Regions from separate parts of the Mesorhizobium sp. CA5 genome, predicted to be linked through region 1. Evidence: predicted binding sites of a transcription regulator. Region 1 holds the regulator's gene; each other region holds the start of a gene.
What was found. The regulator PhoB, encoded in region 1, activates phosphate uptake and scavenging genes when phosphate is short. The targets are predictions, from matches to a motif close to TGTCATNNANCTGTCAT.
Positions count from the first base shown of each region.

Region 2: the regulator PhoB is predicted to act here: its motif matches at 3,963-3,979, upstream of LB529_RS07635 (DUF1045 domain-containing protein).
Region 3: the regulator PhoB is predicted to act here: its motif matches at 2,285-2,301, upstream of LB529_RS00320 (LTA synthase family protein).

Region 1 covers NZ_JAIUHJ010000010.1:192,728-198,072, forward strand. The annotation lists gene LB529_RS15635 (ROK family protein) at 133-1,374, shown strand; gene phoB (phosphate regulon transcriptional regulator PhoB) at 1,708-2,397, opposite strand; gene phoU (phosphate signaling complex protein PhoU) at 2,414-3,121, opposite strand; gene pstB (phosphate ABC transporter ATP-binding protein PstB) at 3,142-3,945, opposite strand; gene pstA (phosphate ABC transporter permease PstA) at 3,942-4,793, opposite strand; gene pstC (phosphate ABC transporter permease subunit PstC) at 4,797-5,345, opposite strand, start outside.
Region 2 covers NZ_JAIUHJ010000004.1:210,731-216,075, forward strand. The annotation lists gene iolD (3D-(3,5/4)-trihydroxycyclohexane-1,2-dione acylhydrolase (decyclizing)) at 1-1,455, shown strand, start outside; gene iolE (myo-inosose-2 dehydratase) at 1,491-2,405, shown strand; gene LB529_RS07625 (DUF3329 domain-containing protein) at 2,470-2,682, shown strand; gene iolB (5-deoxy-glucuronate isomerase) at 3,060-3,872, shown strand; gene LB529_RS07635 (DUF1045 domain-containing protein) at 4,118-4,825, shown strand; gene LB529_RS07640 (alpha-D-ribose 1-methylphosphonate 5-triphosphate diphosphatase) at 4,948-5,345, shown strand, end outside.
Region 3 covers NZ_JAIUHJ010000001.1:59,877-65,221, reverse strand. The annotation lists gene fabG (3-oxoacyl-[acyl-carrier-protein] reductase) at 80-817, opposite strand; gene fabD (ACP S-malonyltransferase) at 1,120-2,073, opposite strand; gene LB529_RS00320 (LTA synthase family protein) at 2,350-4,275, shown strand; gene LB529_RS00315 (NAD(P)/FAD-dependent oxidoreductase) at 4,479-5,345, opposite strand, start outside.

The DNA of each region.
Region 1 (5,345 bases):
CTCAGGCATTTTTTTCGGTATCCGCAATAAATAATGACATGGTCCCTGGCTTCTGCCACAATCCCTAGCGTGTCAGCGACAGGCCATGGCATTATCACAAGGCCGCGATGACCGGGGAGGACGTGCGAAACGATGTCGGTCGGAATCCGCCATGACGACTTGCGCCGGCGCAACCGCGCCATGGTGATTTCGGCGGTACGCCGCGCCGGTCAGCCATCACGGACCGAAATTGCCGCCACCACCGGGCTCAGCCACTCGACCATTTCGGCGATCTCCGCCGACCTGATCCAGGAGGGCATTCTCACCGAAAGCAAGGCCAGCGAGCCGACGGCGTTGAAACGCGGCCGGCCGCAGATCGGCCTGGCGCTGAACCCTGAAGCCGCCGCGGTGCTGACCGTGGTGTTGTCTCTGAACTTCCTGTCGGTCGCCGTGATCGACTATGCCGGCCAAGTTGTTGCGGAGGAGCAGCAGCGCCTGGACACGCTTGTTATGCCCCGCGACGAGTTGATCGGCGAATGCGTGGCGATCGTGCGGCGCCGGCTGCAGGATCCCGACCTCGACATTGGCAGCGTCGCCCGCATCGCCATGGGCATTCAGGGCATCACCGATTCGCATGCGCGCTCCATGCTGTGGTCGCCGATAACGCCGCTGACCGACATTCCTTTCGCCGACATCCTAGAGAAGGAGTTCGGCATCTCCGCCACCATGGAGAACGACTGCAACATGATGGCGGTGGCGCTGCAATGGCGCGACCCGGAGCGCTATCGCGACGACTTCATCGCCATCCTGTTGTCGCACGGCATCGGCATGGGTCTCGTGCTCAAGGGTGCGCTGTTCACCGGCACGCATTCATCCGGCGGCGAGTTCGGCCACATGATTCACCGCCCGGGCGGGGCGCTTTGCCGCTGCGGCCGCCGCGGCTGCGTCGAGGCCTATGCCGGCAACTATGCGATCTGGCGCAGCGCCATGAAAATGAGCGAGGACGCCGAGCCGGTCGACGTCGGCGACGCCGACATGCGGGCCCTTGCCGCGAAGGCGCGCGAGAGGGACGGCCCCGAACGGGAGGCTTACCGCCGGGCCGGCGAAGCGCTTGGTTTCGGTCTCGGCAGCCTGTTCGCCCTCATCGACCCGGCGCCTGTCGCCATGGTCGGCGTCAGCGCGGCCGCCTTCGACCTAATCGAGCCGGCGCTAAGGGAAGCGATCGCCCAGACGGCCGGCGGCCAGCACTCCGAATCGATCTCCTTCGACACCGAGCCGAACGAGTTGCCGCTGATCCGCGAAGGCTGCGCCATGCGCGCGCTGACCTTCGTCGACCAGGAGATTTTCGCGCCGGGAGGCCAGGCAAGAGCGGGGACGGGAAAGAACGTGGCCTGAGGCAGCCTTGAAGAGGTCCGGGGACAGCAGCAGACGCTTGAAATTAGCGAAGGGAAGGCCCCGCAGCTTCGTCATTCCAGGGCGGAGCAGGAGCGAAGCTCCGTCGCGGAGACCCTGGAATCCATGCCGCTACCTCACGCGTCGAGCGCAGCGGCACAGAATTCTGGACTGTCGCAACGCATCGACATCACGGAATGGATCCTCGGGTCTGCGCTGCGTCGCTGCGCTCCTTGCTCCGCCCGTGGATGACGAAGCACAAGCGTCTCGACTAATCGCCAATGCACGCGATCCGATGCTGGAGACAGAATCCGTCAGCGCCTCGGCGCCTTACCCCTAATCTTCCCTGATCGCGTAACCCGCCCCGCGGATGGTGCGGATGACATCCGGCATGCGGCCGTTGTTGACGGCTTTGCGCAAGCGGCCGACATGGACGTCGACGGTGCGTTCGTCGATATAGATCGTCTCGCCCCAGACATTGTCGAGCAGCTGGCTGCGCGAGAACACCCGGCCGGGATGACGCATCATGAATTCCAGCAGCCGGAACTCGGTCGGGCCGAGCCTGATCTCGCTCTTCTTGCGGTAGACGCGGTGCGATTCGCGGTCGAGCACGATGTCGCCGACCTTGAGCACGCTGGACAGCACCTCCGGCTTGGCGCGGCGCAGCAGCGCCTTGACGCGCGCCATGAACTCCGGCGTCGAGAACGGCTTGACCAGATAGTCGTCGGCGCCGGTCGAAAGGCCGCGCACGCGGTCGCTTTCCTCGCCCCGCGCCGTCAGCATGATGATCGGCAGCCGCTCGGTCTCGGGCCGCATCCTCAGACGCCGGCAGAGCTCGATGCCGGAAACCGCGGGTACCATCCAGTCGAGCACGAGCAGGTCGGGGACGTTTTCCTGAAGGCGGATTTCGGCCTCGTCGCCGCGGGTCACCACTTCGACCTGGTAACCCTCGGATTCGAGATTGTAGCGGAGCAGCACCCCAAGCGGCTCCTCGTCCTCCACCACCATGATGCGTGGCGCGATCATTGGCAGATACCCTTCGTCAGGCGGCCGGCGCCGACATTGTCGTCTCGTCCTGCTTGGGACGATTCGCGGGCAATTGCGTGCCGGTCAGCACATAATAGGCGTTCTCGGCGATGTTGGTCACATGGTCGCCGATGCGCTCGAGATTCTTGGCGCAGAACAGAAGATGCGTGCAGGCGGTGATGTTGCGCGGGTCTTCCATCATGTAGGTCAGGAGCTCCCGGAAGACGGATGTGTATTTGACGTCGATGCGCTCGTCGTCGTTGCGAAGCTTGGCCAGCGCCGTGGCGTCGCCCACCGTATATTCCTGGATCACGGCCTGGACCTGGATCAGCACCAGCTGCGCCATGGAATCGATCGAATGCGTGAGGTCGCGCGGCGCGGCGCTGACGCCGACCGAGCCGACGCGCTTGGCGATGTTCTTGGCGAGGTCGCCGATGCGTTCGAGGTCGCCCGCCATGCGGATCGAGCCGACCACATTGCGCAGGTCGTCGGCCATCGGCTGGCGCTTGGCGATCAGCGTGATGGCACGGTCGTCGAGCTCGCGCTGGCGCGCGTCCATGATGGCATCGTCGGAAACGACGCGCTGCGCCATGGCATTGTCGGTCTCGAGCAGGGCCTTGGTCGAAGCGCCGACCATCGAGCTGGCGAGATCGCCCATGTCGTTGATGAGCCGGCTGATCTGCCTCAGATCCTCGTCGAAGGAAGCGACGGTATGTTCGGCCATGATGATGTCCTCGTATGAGCTCAGCCGAAGCGGCCGGTGATGTAGTCCTGCGTGCGCTTTTCGCGGGGCGAGGTGAAGATCTTCTCGGTCCGGTCGAACTCCACCAGCTCGCCCAGATACATGAACGCCGTCTGCCGCGACACGCGCGCCGCCTGCTGCATGTTGTGGGTGACGATGACGATCGTGTAGTCGGCCTGCAACTCGTCGATCAGTTCCTCGATCTTGGCGGTCGACAGCGGATCGAGCGCCGAGGCCGGCTCGTCGAGCAGGATGACCTCGGGCTTCACCGCAACGGTACGGGCGATGCACAGGCGCTGCTGCTGGCCGCCCGAGAGGCTGAGGCCGCTGGCGTTGAGCTTGTCCTTGACCTCGTTCCAGAGTGCTGCGCGCTTCAGCGCCTGCTCGACGCGGCTGTCCATCTCGGCCTTGCTGATCTTCTCATAGAGCCTGACGCCGAAAGCGATGTTCTCGTAGATCGACATCGGGAACGGCGTCGGCTTCTGGAACACCATGCCGATCTTGGTGCGCAGCAGGTTGAGGTCCTGCGAGCGGTCGAGGATGTTCTTGCCGTCGAGCAGCACCTGGCCCTCGGCGCTCTGCTTCGGATAGAGCTCGTAGATGCGGTTGAGCACGCGCAGCAGCGTCGACTTCCCGCAGCCCGACGGGCCGATGAAGGCGGTCACGCTGCGCTCGGGCAGGGACAGGTTGATGTCCTTCAGCGCCTTCGACTGGCCATAGTAGAAATTGAGGTTCTTGACCTCGATCTTGGCCTTCTCGACGGTCGTGTCGGCTGCGTTCAGGTCGGTGGACAACATCGGTTTCATCTGTCCTCTCTGCGTCCGGTTAGGCTGCGGGCGATGATGCTCAGCCCGAGAACCGTCAGGGTGATTATGAGTGCGCCCGTCCAGGCCAGTTGCTGCCATTCCTCGTAGGGGCTGAGAGCGAACTGGAAGATGGTTACCGGCAGGCTGGCCATCGGCGCATTGAGATTGCTCGACCAGAACTGGTTGTTGAGCGCGGTGAAGAGAAGCGGCGCCGTCTCGCCGGAGATGCGGGCGATCGCCAAAAGGATGCCGGTGACGATGCCGGAGAGCGCCGCGCGATAGGCAACCGAGCGGATCACTACCCAGCGCGGTGCTCCGATGGCGGTGCCTGCTTCGCGCAGCGCGTTGGGCACAAGGTTCAGCATGTCCTCGGTGGTGCGCACCACGACGGGGATCACCAGGATCGACAGCGCGACCGCGCCGGCAATCGCCGAGAAGTGCCCCATCGGCCGCACCATCAGCTCGTAGACGAACAGGCCGATGATGATGGAAGGCGCCGACAAGAGGATGTCGTTAATGAAGCGCACCACCGTCGTAAGCTTCGAGAAGCGTCCGTATTCGGCCATGTAGGTGCCGGCCAGCACGCCGATCGGCGTGCCGACGACGATACCGATGATCGTCATGACGATGCTGCCGTAGATGGCATTGAGCAGGCCGCCGGCATCGCCGGGCGGCGGCGTCATTTCCGTGAACACGGAGAGCGACACCCCGGAAAGCCCCTTGTAGAGCAGGGCGCCGAGAATCAGCGCCAGCCAGGCCAGCCCGATGCCCGCCGCGACGACGCACAGCGTCATCATCACGGCATTCTTGCGCTTGCGGCTTTGGTGAAGCGATGCGGCAGTCGACATCGGTCAGGCTCCCGTGCGGCTATCGATGCGCAACAGCATGTAGCGTGCGAGCGCGAGGATGATGAAGGTGATGATGAACAGGATCAGGCCGAGCGATACCAGCGAGGATGTATAAAGGTTGCCGTCGGCTTCGGTGAATTCGTTGGCGATGGTCGCCGAGATCGTCGTGCCCGGCGCAAACAGCGAGGCGCTGATGCGGTGCGCGTTGCCGATGACGAAGGTGACGGCCATCGTCTCGCCGAGCGCGCGGCCCAGGCCGAGCATGACGCCGCCCATGATGCCGATGCGGGTATAGGGGATGGTCACGCGCCGGGTCACTTCCCAGGTCGTGCAGCCGATGCCGTAGGCCGATTCCTTCAGCACCGCCGGCACGGTGTCGAACACGTCCTTGGTGATCGAGGTGATGAAAGGCAGCACCATGATGGCGAGGATCAGCGACGAGGTCAGCAGGCCGATGCCGTAGGGCGGACCGGCAAACAGGCTGGAGAGCCCCGGTATGCCGTGGAAAAGACTGATGATGAAGGGCTGCACAGTCGTCTGCAGGAACGGCGC
Region 2 (5,345 bases), on a different contig from region 1:
CAGCAGGCCGAGGATTTCTCCGACGGCACGGCGAGCGTCAATGACTGCTTCCGTCCCGTATCGCGCTATTTCGACCGTATCACGCGGCCGGAGCAGATCATCCCGGCGCTGAACCGCGCCATGCAGGTGCTGACCGATCCGGCCGAATGCGGCCCGGTCACGCTTTCGCTCTGCCAGGACGTGCAGGCCGAAGCCTATGATTATCCCGAAAGTCTGTTCGCCGAGCGCGTCTGGACACCGCGCCGGCTGCGCCCGGACCGCAACGAGCTGGCGGCAGCCGTCGCGGCGCTGAAGGGCGCCAGGAAGCCGCTGGTGATCGCGGGCGGCGGGGTGCTCTATTCGCAGGCTTCGGACGAGCTCGCCAAGCTGGTGCAGGGCGCCGGAATTCCGGTCTGCGAGACCCAGGGCGGCAAATCCTCGTTGCCCGACGACCATCCGCTCAACATGGCGGCGGTCGGCGTCACCGGCACGTCGGCCGCCAACCGGCTGGCGGAAGAGGCCGATGTCGTGCTCGCCGTCGGCACCAGGTTGCAGGATTTCACCACCGGCTCCTGGGCGCTGTTCAAGAATGCCGGCCGCACCATCATCGGCCTGAACACGCAAGGTTTCGACGCCGGCAAGCATTGGGCGCTGCCGCTGGTCGCCGACGCGGCCGAGGGCCTTGCCGAGCTGTCCGCCGCCCTGAAGGGCTGGAAGGCGCCGGCCGCGTGGACCGACAATGCATTGAAGGGCAAGACGGAGTGGCAGGCCGCCGCCGCCAAGGTGACCGCGTCGACCAACGCCGCCTATCCGTCCGATGCGCAAGTGATCGGCGCCGTGCAGCGCGCCATGGGCTCGGGCGTCACGCTGCTGCATGCCGCGGGCGGTCTGCCCGGCGAATTGCACAAGCTCTGGCAGGCCGGCGCGCCGGGCTCCTACCATGCCGAATACGGCTTCTCGACCATGGGCTACGAGATCGCCGGCGGGCTCGGCGTCAAGATGGCGAAGCCCGACCAGGAGGTGGTCGTCATGGTCGGCGACGGCTCCTATCTGATGCTCAATTCCGAGATCGCCACTTCGGTGATGCTTGGCCTGAAGCTCACCGTCGTGCTGCTCGACAATCGCGGCTATGGCTGCATCAACCGGCTGCAGATGGCGACCGGCGGCGCCAACTTCAACAATCTCTTGAAGGACGCGCGCCACGAGGTGATGCCTGACATCGACTTCGCCGCGCATGCGGCAAGCTTAGGTGCCGTCGCCGAGAAGGTAGCGTCGATCGCCGAGTTGGAGACAGCACTGGCCAAGGCGAAGAAGAACGACAAGACGACGGTGCTGGTCATCGACACCGACCCGCTGGTGTCGACCGAGGCCGGCGGCCATTGGTGGGATGTCGCCGTGCCGGAAGTCTCGTCGCGACGCGAAGTCAATGCCGCGCGCAAGAAATACGAGGAAGCCGTGGGCAGCCGTCAGGGCTGAACCGGCTCGCAACGAACCGACATTGGAGTGACGACTTGAAAGCCAAACTGGGCATGTCCCCCATCGCATGGTGGAACGACGATCTCGTGGAATTGAGCGATGACGTGTCGCTGGAAGAATGCCTGCGCCAGTCGCGCTCGGCCGGCTTCACCGGCATGGAGATGGGCCGCCGCTTCCCCAACGATCCGAAGGTGATGCTGCCGATCCTGAAGGAGGCCGACGTCACGCTTTGCGGCGGCTGGTTCTCGGGCACGCTTGTCAACGAGGACATCTCCCGGAACAAGGACCGCATCCAGCCGATGATCGACCTGTTCAAGGCGGTCGATGCGCCCTGCATCGTCTATGGGGAGGTCGGCCGGTCCATTCAGGGCGACCGCTCCAAGCCTCTGGCCACCAAGCCGAAACTTTCGGATGACGAGATGAAGGCTTACGGCCGGCGCGTCACCGAGTTCGGCGAGTGGTGCGCTGAGCAAGGCATGCCGCTCTCCTACCATCACCATATGGCGGCGGTGGTCGAGACCGAGCCGGAGCTCGACGCCTTCATGCGCAACTCCGGCGAAGGCATTCCGCTGCTGCTCGATGCCGGCCATCTCGCCTTTGCCGGCGGCGACGTGCTGCGCGCCATTGACAATCACCACAAGCGCATCAACCACGTCCATGTGAAGGATGTTCGCATGGGCGTGATCGACAGGCTCGACCGCACGAAACAGTCCTTCCTCGACGCCGTGGCGCTCGGCGCCTTCACCGTGCCGGGCGACGGCTCACTCGACTTCGGGGCGATTGTCCAGCGTTTCGCCGATCATGGCTATGAAGGCTGGTTCGTGGTCGAGGCCGAGCAGGATCCGAAGAAGAACCCGCCGCTCAAGATGGCCCAGGTCGGCCACAAGGAACTTATGCGGGTGATGACGGCCGCCGGCTATACGGTCGAGACGCAGGGTTTTCCGGCCTGAGCAGTGGATTAGTCGGGGCGCCCGGTTTATCCGTTGTGCTTTGGGCAAATCCTGGATTGGCGCGATGAAAGACTATGAGCATCCCTTCTTCCGGCCGCTGTGGCGCCGTATCGCGGTCGTCGCGGTCTGCCTGGTCTGGTCGGTGATCGAATTCGCGTCCGGCACGCCGTTCTGGGGCGTCATCGCGCTGGGCTTCGCCGGCTATGCCGTGTGGCAGTTTTTCTACCTCTATAAGCCGATTGAGGAGAACAAGGCCGAACCCGGACCGAAGGAGTGACTAATCCATGGCTCAGAAGCGTCTACGGATCGGATACTGCGTGCATGGCGGATCGCATGCGTTGGCGATTAGCCGAAACGCCCCTCGCTTCGTCATCCTAGGGCGGAGCAAGGAGCGCAGCGACGTCGCGGAGACCCTAGGATCCATTCCGTGACTTCGAAGCAGCCGCTGCGGTACAGAATTCTGCTCCGCAGCGCCCTTCGATTGAGGTAACGGCATGGATTCTAGGGTCTCCGCGACGGAGCTGCGCTCCTGCTTCGCCCTAGAATGACGAAGTTTGGAGGCCTCGGCCAATCTCGAAGGTTGTGCTGGTTCTGTCAGCCGGCAAGATCTTTGATCCGCAACCAACGAAGGCCAACGGAATAGGAGAGACAAAAATGTCGAAACTGCTCGTCAAGGCCGACAAGGGCCACGGCCATGTCGCTCACGTCACGCCGCAAAGCGCCGGCTGGACCTATGTCGGTTTCGACCTGCATCGGCTTCGTCCGGGCGAGACGGTGTCCGGCAAAACCGGCGAGCGCGAGGTCTGCCTGGTGTTCGTCACCGGCAAGGGCAAGGCATCGGCCGGCGGCAAGGATCTCGGCCTGCTCGGCGAGCGCATGTCGCCCTTCGAAGGCAAGCCGTGGTCGGTCTATGTGCCGCAAGGCGCCGACTGGTCGGTGACCGCCGATACCGAGCTGGAACTCGCCGTCTGCTCGGCGCCCGGCTTAAGCGGCGGCCTGCCGGTGCGCGTCATCGGACCTGACGATCTCGGCCAGGAGGTGCGCGGCAAGGGCACCAACACGCGCTACGTCACCAACATCCTGCCCGAGGGCAAGCCGGCTGATTCGCTGCTGGTGGTCGAGGTGATCACGCCCGGCGGCCACACGTCGAGCTACCCGCCGCACAAGCACGACCAGGACAATCTGCCGGCCGAATCCTATCTCGAGGAGACCTATTATCACCGCCTCAACCCGCCGCAGGGCTTTGCCTTCCAGCGCGTCTACACCGATGCCGACCGCAACGGCGTGCGCGAGCTGGACGAAGCGATGGCGATCGAGGACGGCGATGTCGTGCTGGTGCCCAAGGGCTATCATCCCTGCGCGGCCTGCCACGGCTACGACCTTTATTACCTCAACGTCATGGCCGGACCGAAGCGGACGTGGAAATTCCACAACGCGGCCGAGCATGAATGGCTGATGAAGGCCTGATCGGCACGCCGGCAAAGCCGTTGGTCCAGCCCGGAAAAATCGTCGGCTAACAAGCTCCGTGCTGGACTTGCCTTCGAAAACCCACGAAAGCTTCGTCAATCCGTCATGGAAATCACCTATGGCAGCGGTTCCGGTGCATGTCGCCGCAAGCGCTCCGGCGTTTGGGCCACGACTTGCCAAGACCATGACTTGAAGCGCGTCGCATATTCCTTTGGGGCGCGCAGCGCGCTTGACGAGGAACGCCCATGCGCTACGCGATCTACTACACCCCGGGGCAGGACGAGAAGCTGGCGCGCATTGCCGCCAACTGGCTGGGCCGCGACCCGTTCGGCGCGGCGACGCGGCCGGTCGAGGCCGTGGGCGATCTGTCGGCCGCGGAAGTCGCTTTCCATACAGCCTCCGCCCGGCGCTACGGATTCCATGCGACGTTGAAGGCGCCGTTCCGGCTGGCGCCGAACGAGACGGAAGCTTCGCTGCGCGCCGCGCTCGACGCTTTCGCCGAGACGACGCCGCCTGTGATCATCCCGCGTCTCGTCGTCGGCCAGATCGACGGCTTCTTCGCGCTGGTGCCGGAAACGCAGTTCGCGCCGCTCAACGATTTCGCCGGCGAGGTGGTGCGCGCCTTCGATTCGTTCCGCGCGCCGCTGACCGAGGCCGAGATCGAGCGCCGCAGCCCCGATGCGCTGAAGCCGGACGAGTTTCGCAACCTTTGCCAATGGGGTTACCCTTACGTCTTCGACACGTTCCGCTTCCACATGACGCTCTCGGGGCGGGTCGGGCCACAGGAAAGCCCACGTCTTCGTGCAGCGATCGACGGCCTGTTCGCCGATGTGCTGCGGCAGCCGGTGCCGGTGGATGCGCTGACATTGTTCGTCGAAAGCGAGCCCGGCGCCCCGTTCATGGTGCTTTCCCATCATGCGCTTGGCCGCAGGCCTGCCCGCAAGACCGCATAGGACGGATCAGCGGAAACGCTGAACCGCCCCATCTTTTTGTTTACGCAATTTCGGACGGAAAACCGCAAAGCACTTTTCCTGGAATTGCTCTGAAACGACTGCTTGAGATAGGACCGCCCGAGATGACCGCCGAAACCGTTCTCACCAATGCCCGCATCGTGCTGCCCGATGAAATCGTCGAGGGCTCGCTGTTGTTGCGCGATGGCCTGATTGCCGCCGTCGAGCCGGGGGCTGCCCGCGCCGGCGAGGATATGGGCGGCGACTACATCATCCCAGGTCTTGTCGAGCTGCACACCGATCACCTCGAAGGCCATTACGCGCCGCGCCCGAAAGTGCGCTGGAACCCGATCGCCGCCGTGCTTGCCCATGACGCCCAGGTGGCGACCGCCGGCATCACGACGGTGCTCGACGCCTTGCGCGTCGGCATGGACGAGGATGCCGACCTGAAATCCGACGACGTTCGCAAGCTGGCCGACGCGATTGAGGACAGCGTGCGCCAGGACCGGCTCAGGGCCGACCA
Region 3 (5,345 bases), on a different contig from region 1:
CCGGGTTGCGGGCCGCATTACACGAAAAATGACGGGCGTCCAAGCCGAAATGGCTGTTTTCACAGGCGCCCGCCCCGCCTCAGATCATTGCCATGCCGCCGTTGACGTGAATGGTCTGGCCGGTGACATAGGCCGCCTCGTTGGAGGCGAGATAAGCGACGGCGGACGCCACTTCAACGCTGGTGCCCATGCGCCGGGTCGGGATCGCGGCCATGATCGTCTCTTTCTGCTTGTCGTTGAGCTTGTCGGTCATGGCCGATTCGATGAAGCCCGGGGCGACGCAGTTGACGGTGATGTTGCGGGTGGCGATCTCCTGCGCCAGCGACTTGGAAAAGCCGATCATGCCTGCCTTGGAGGCGCAGTAGTTGGTCTGGCCGGGATTGCCGGTGACGCCGACCACCGAGGTGATGTTGATGATGCGGCCATGGCGGCGGCGCATCATCGGATGGGTCAGTTCGCGGGTCAGCCGGAACACAGCGGTGAGGTTGACCTCGATCACCGAATCCCAGTCGGCGTCCGACATGCGCACGAACAGGCCGTCCTTGGTGATGCCGGCATTGTTGACCAGGATGTCGACGCCCTCGAGATCGGCCTCCGCTTTCTGGCCGAGCGCCTTGACCGCGTCGCGGTTCGTCAGGTCCGCCGGAAACAGTTTTACGCGGTCGCCCAATTCGCCCGCCAAGGCTTCCAGCTTCTCCACACGGGTGCCGTGCAGGCCGACGATCGCGCCCTGGCTGTGCAGCACCCTGGCGATCGCCTCGCCGATGCCTCCCGATGCGCCGGTGACGAGCGCCTTCCGGCCGGTCAGTTCGAACATATCTTCAACCTCATTTTTCCAGACGGCTGCAAGCAGTCGCGTTCCGTATACGTCATATCGTCCAAGTCACGCTAGACAAGCGTCGGACATTGGCGAAGGCCTCCTTCCCGTCGTCATCCACGGGCGGAGCGGGAGCGAAGCGGACGCGTAGACCCGAGGATCCATGCCGTGACATTGGCCGAAGGATGCAACGGAGCAGAATTCTGCACCGCGGCGGCACTTCCAAGTCACGGCATGGATTCTAGGGTCTGCGCTGCGTCGCTTCGCTCCTTGCTCCGCCCTAGAATGACGAAAACGGGGCCTCACCCCAAAGCCGCCAGCGCGGCCTCGACTTCCGCCGCCGTGCCCACGGCGCCGGTGGCGATGTCGCGGTTGATGCGGCGCGCCAGGCCCGACAGCACCTTGCCTGCGCCGACTTCATAGAGGCTCGCGACGCCGTTGGCGCCAAACCATTCCACCGTCTCTCGCCAACGTACGCGGGCGACCACCTGCTCGACCAGGCGGCGGACGATCTCATCGGGGTCGCTGGTCGGGGTTACGGTGACGTTCGAGACGATCGGAACCACCGGCGCGGATTTCGCGACACCGGCCAGCGCCTCGCGCATTATGTCGGCGGCAGGCGTCATCAGCGCCGAATGAAAGGGGGCGGAAACCTGCAGCATCAGCGCCCGCTTGGCGCCTTTTTCGGTGCACAGCTTCGCCGCCAGCTCGACCGCCGGCCTGGCGCCGGAGATCACCAGCTGGCCGCCGCCATTGTCGTTGGCGACCTGGCAGACGGAGCCGTTGCCGACCTCGCGAGCTGCCTCGGCGCAAGCGGCCTCGACGTCGGCCTGTTCCAGCCCGATGATCGCGGCCATGGCGCCCTCGCGGGCCGGCACCGCCGCCTGCATGGCGTTGCCGCGGGTCCGAAGCAGCCGCGCCGCGTCGCCGACCGAAACGAAGCCGGCCGCAGCAAGCGCGGAATATTCACCGAGCGAATGGCCGGCGACATAAGCCACCTTGTCCTTCAGCGAGAAGCCGCGCGCTTCGAGCGCGCGCATCGCCGCCAGCGACACCGCCATCAGCGCCGGCTGGGCATTGGCGGTCAGCGTCAGCGTCTCTTCCGGCCCTTCCCAGATGAGTTTCGACAGTTTTTCGCCGAGCGCTGCGTCCACTTCCTCGAAGACGCGACGCGCTTCGGGGAATGCATCGGCGAGGTCCTTGCCCATGCCGACGGCCTGGCTGCCCTGTCCCGGAAAGGTGAATGCGACGGCCATTTTGAGGTCTCTCCAGAGGCTGGTTTTGTCTGCCTCTGGCGCAAGGCGGACAGCCAAGTCAAGCCCGCAGGCGTCTCTTCGGCCTGCATTTCGGTCGGAAATCCTGCTGACTGCCTGTTCCAAAAGGCCTTTTACTTGATCACACCTGATGAAAACCGCTCACGTTTAGTTTGCTGGCTCTTCTTATTTCCGCCACAGGCGCTAGCTTTGCGTGACATTTCGATGACAGTGGCGTGACGCGAGTGGAAGACGCGTGACAAGGGCCGGGGAAGCAAAGTGGCAAGGATCAGGAAAGGCGCGGCCAAACCCGCGCCGCAATTTTTGGAAGACGATCCGTCCACCGGCTATCTGCCGGGACGAGCCTGGCCGACCGTACGCTACGGCCTGTCGACGCTTCTTGCCTCAGCCCTGCTCGTCTTCGCGATCGAGCTGATCGTACGCGGCGATTTCTTCGGCACAGTCGATTTCTTCATGCAGCCCTTCAAGCCCGGCTGGACCACCATCATCGTCTTCGCCCTGGTGCTGCTCGGGCTGGACGCCATACTCGGCCGAAGCCACCAGAGCCTGATGATCGTGGCGCCGCTGACGCTGGCGCTGGCCTTTGTCGGCCACCAGAAATCGCGTTACCTCGGCGACCCGCTCTATCCCACGGATTTCCTGTTCGCCCGCCAGATCATGGCGCTGATGCCGCTCCTGGTGCGCGAGCGCCCGTGGACGGCCGTCATGCTGGCGGTCGGCATCGTCGGCGGTCTGACGCTGCTCGTCTACGGCTGGCGGACCTGGCGCCGGCGAGTGCCCATCCTCAGCCGCAAGGGCCGCCTGGCGCGGCTGGTGCTTGCCGTGCCGCTGCTCGCCTTCTTCGTCTCGATCATGGACTACGCCACCTTCTCGTGGACGCGCGACCGGCTGCAGATCATCCCGATCATGTGGGACCAGAAGGAGAACTACGCCTCCAACGGCTTTGCGCTGGCCTTCGCGATGAACGTGCCGATGGCGCATGTCGCGGCGCCGCCCGGCTATTCCGAGAAGACGATGGCCGCGATCCAGCGCCCCGACGCCGCCGCTTCCATGCCGGACGAGAAGCCGGATATCGTGGTGGTGATGAGCGAATCCTTCTGGGATCCGACGCACCTGCCCGGCGTCACCATCAAGCCCGACCCTATCCCGACGGTCAGGGCGTTGCGCTCCGGCTCGATGTTCTCGCCCGAGTTCGGCGGCATGACCGCCAATATTGAGTTCGAGGCGCTGACCGGCTTTTCCAACGCCTTCCTGCCGGCCGGCTCGATCCCCTATCAGCAATATGTGCGCACCCCGACCCCGTCGCTGGCGACCTTCCTGAAGAGCCAGGGTTACCGGGCGCGCGCCATCCATCCCGGCACCAACTGGTTCTGGAACCGCGGCGCCGTCTATGCCGATTTCGGCTTCAACGACTTCCGCTCCGAAGAGACGCTGCCGCCGATGGAAAAGCGCGGGCCGCTGGCTTCCGACGCGGCGATGACCGACGAGATCATCCGCGAGGCCGACACCAGCGACGATCCGGTGTTCCTGTTCGCCGTCAGCCTGCAGAACCACGGTCCTTATGAGCCCTACCGCTACTACAACCCGACGCATTCGATCGACGCGCCGATCAGTTCCTGGGCGCGGGAATCGCTGCTTTCCTATGCCGAGGGGTCGGCTGACGCCGACCGCGGCCTGCAGCGCCTGATCGACTGGGCGAAGGCCCGCCAGCGGCCGACCATCATCGCCTTCTTCGGCGATCATCTGCCGCCGCTCGGACCCGTCTATGTCGAGACCGGCTTCCTCAAGGACAATGTCGCGCCGCGCAAGGAGCCGGCGATCGCCGCGCTCGAACACCACGATACGCCTTTGGTTATCTGGTCGAACCGCTCCGGTCCGGTCGAGAACATCGGCTCGGTGAGCCCGGCCTTCCTGCCCTATCATATCCTGACCACGGCAGGCATCAGCCACCCCTATTACACCGGCTTCCTCGGCGCGCTGCGCGAACACTACCGGGTGATCGACCGCAACCTGCTCCTGTCGCCCGTGGGCGAAGCAACGCCGGATTGGGCGAGGCAGAAGCAGATCGATCCGAAGATCAACGATTTCCGGCTCATCCAATACGACATGATGTTCGGCAAGCGGCTCTCGGCGCCCGACTTCTTCCCCGAGACGGTGAACAGGCTGGTTGCGCATACAAGCTGAGCTGAGCGGCGGTCACAGCCGATCGCGGCTATCCCGGTCCGTGGCGGGAAACGATCTTTCGATGCCGGGTCTTGGAAAGGTTTTGTCGCTGCGATTTAGAGCAATTCCAGGAAAAGTGTGAGCGGTTTCCGTCCGGAATTGCGTAAAAAACAAAGAGATAGGTCGTTTCGCCGTTTCCGTGACACGGTGAAACGCACTAGACGTCAAAAGCCTGGAACGGGCTGGACCTTTCCACTCAGCCGAGCGCCAAGCGTCAAAGCGGCCGGAAAATTCTTGATCACGGCGCGCATGGCCGACGCGCCACCTGGCCCAAGCGCTATTTTGGCAATCAAGGCCGCGGCACGCAGACGGGTCGAGAATTGCCGACGCCATTCGCGTTCGTAGCGATGCCCGGCGGCGTCGCGGTCCTCGCGACGTTTGCCCGATACGATCAGTTCTCGCGCAAGCAGCCAGCCCGATTGCAGCGCCATCGAAATCCCTTCGGCGATGACAGGATGCGACTCGCCCGCGATGTTGCCGACACGGAAGATGCCCTGATCGTAGCCGGCCCGGATGCCCGGATGAATCGGTCCCGCAGCCAGCCATGGGCCATCCAATTCGGCACCTGCCAGCGCAGTTCGCACGCCTCGGCACGAGGCCAGGACGTGGCGCGACACCGCATCCGCCGCCGCAATATTCCCAAAGCGCCGGCGCAGCCCGGATAGAACATCGCGGCGGATACAGCAGGAGATTGAAACCCGACCATTGTCCGCAGTTACCATCCCGCCATATCCGCCTGGGAATACCAGCAGCGGCATCAGATCGGGCGCCAGCGCGGCGCCGGTAAAATGCGCCTTGAAGCCGAAAAGGTCGGAGGGTTGGCTGGTTCTTTCAAGTTGGCTCGGAAGTTTCCCAGTTTCCCATGATCCGTGCGCGGCAATGATGACGGGTGTGCTGAGCAGCTTCTGTTGCTGGTCGGATTCCACAGTCAGAAATTGCAAGTCATCGCGCCGGCAGATGGCGACTGCCTTGCAAGGCTGGAGGATCTCGACACCCGCACGTTCGGCAGCCTGCAGCAGGATGGTGTCCAG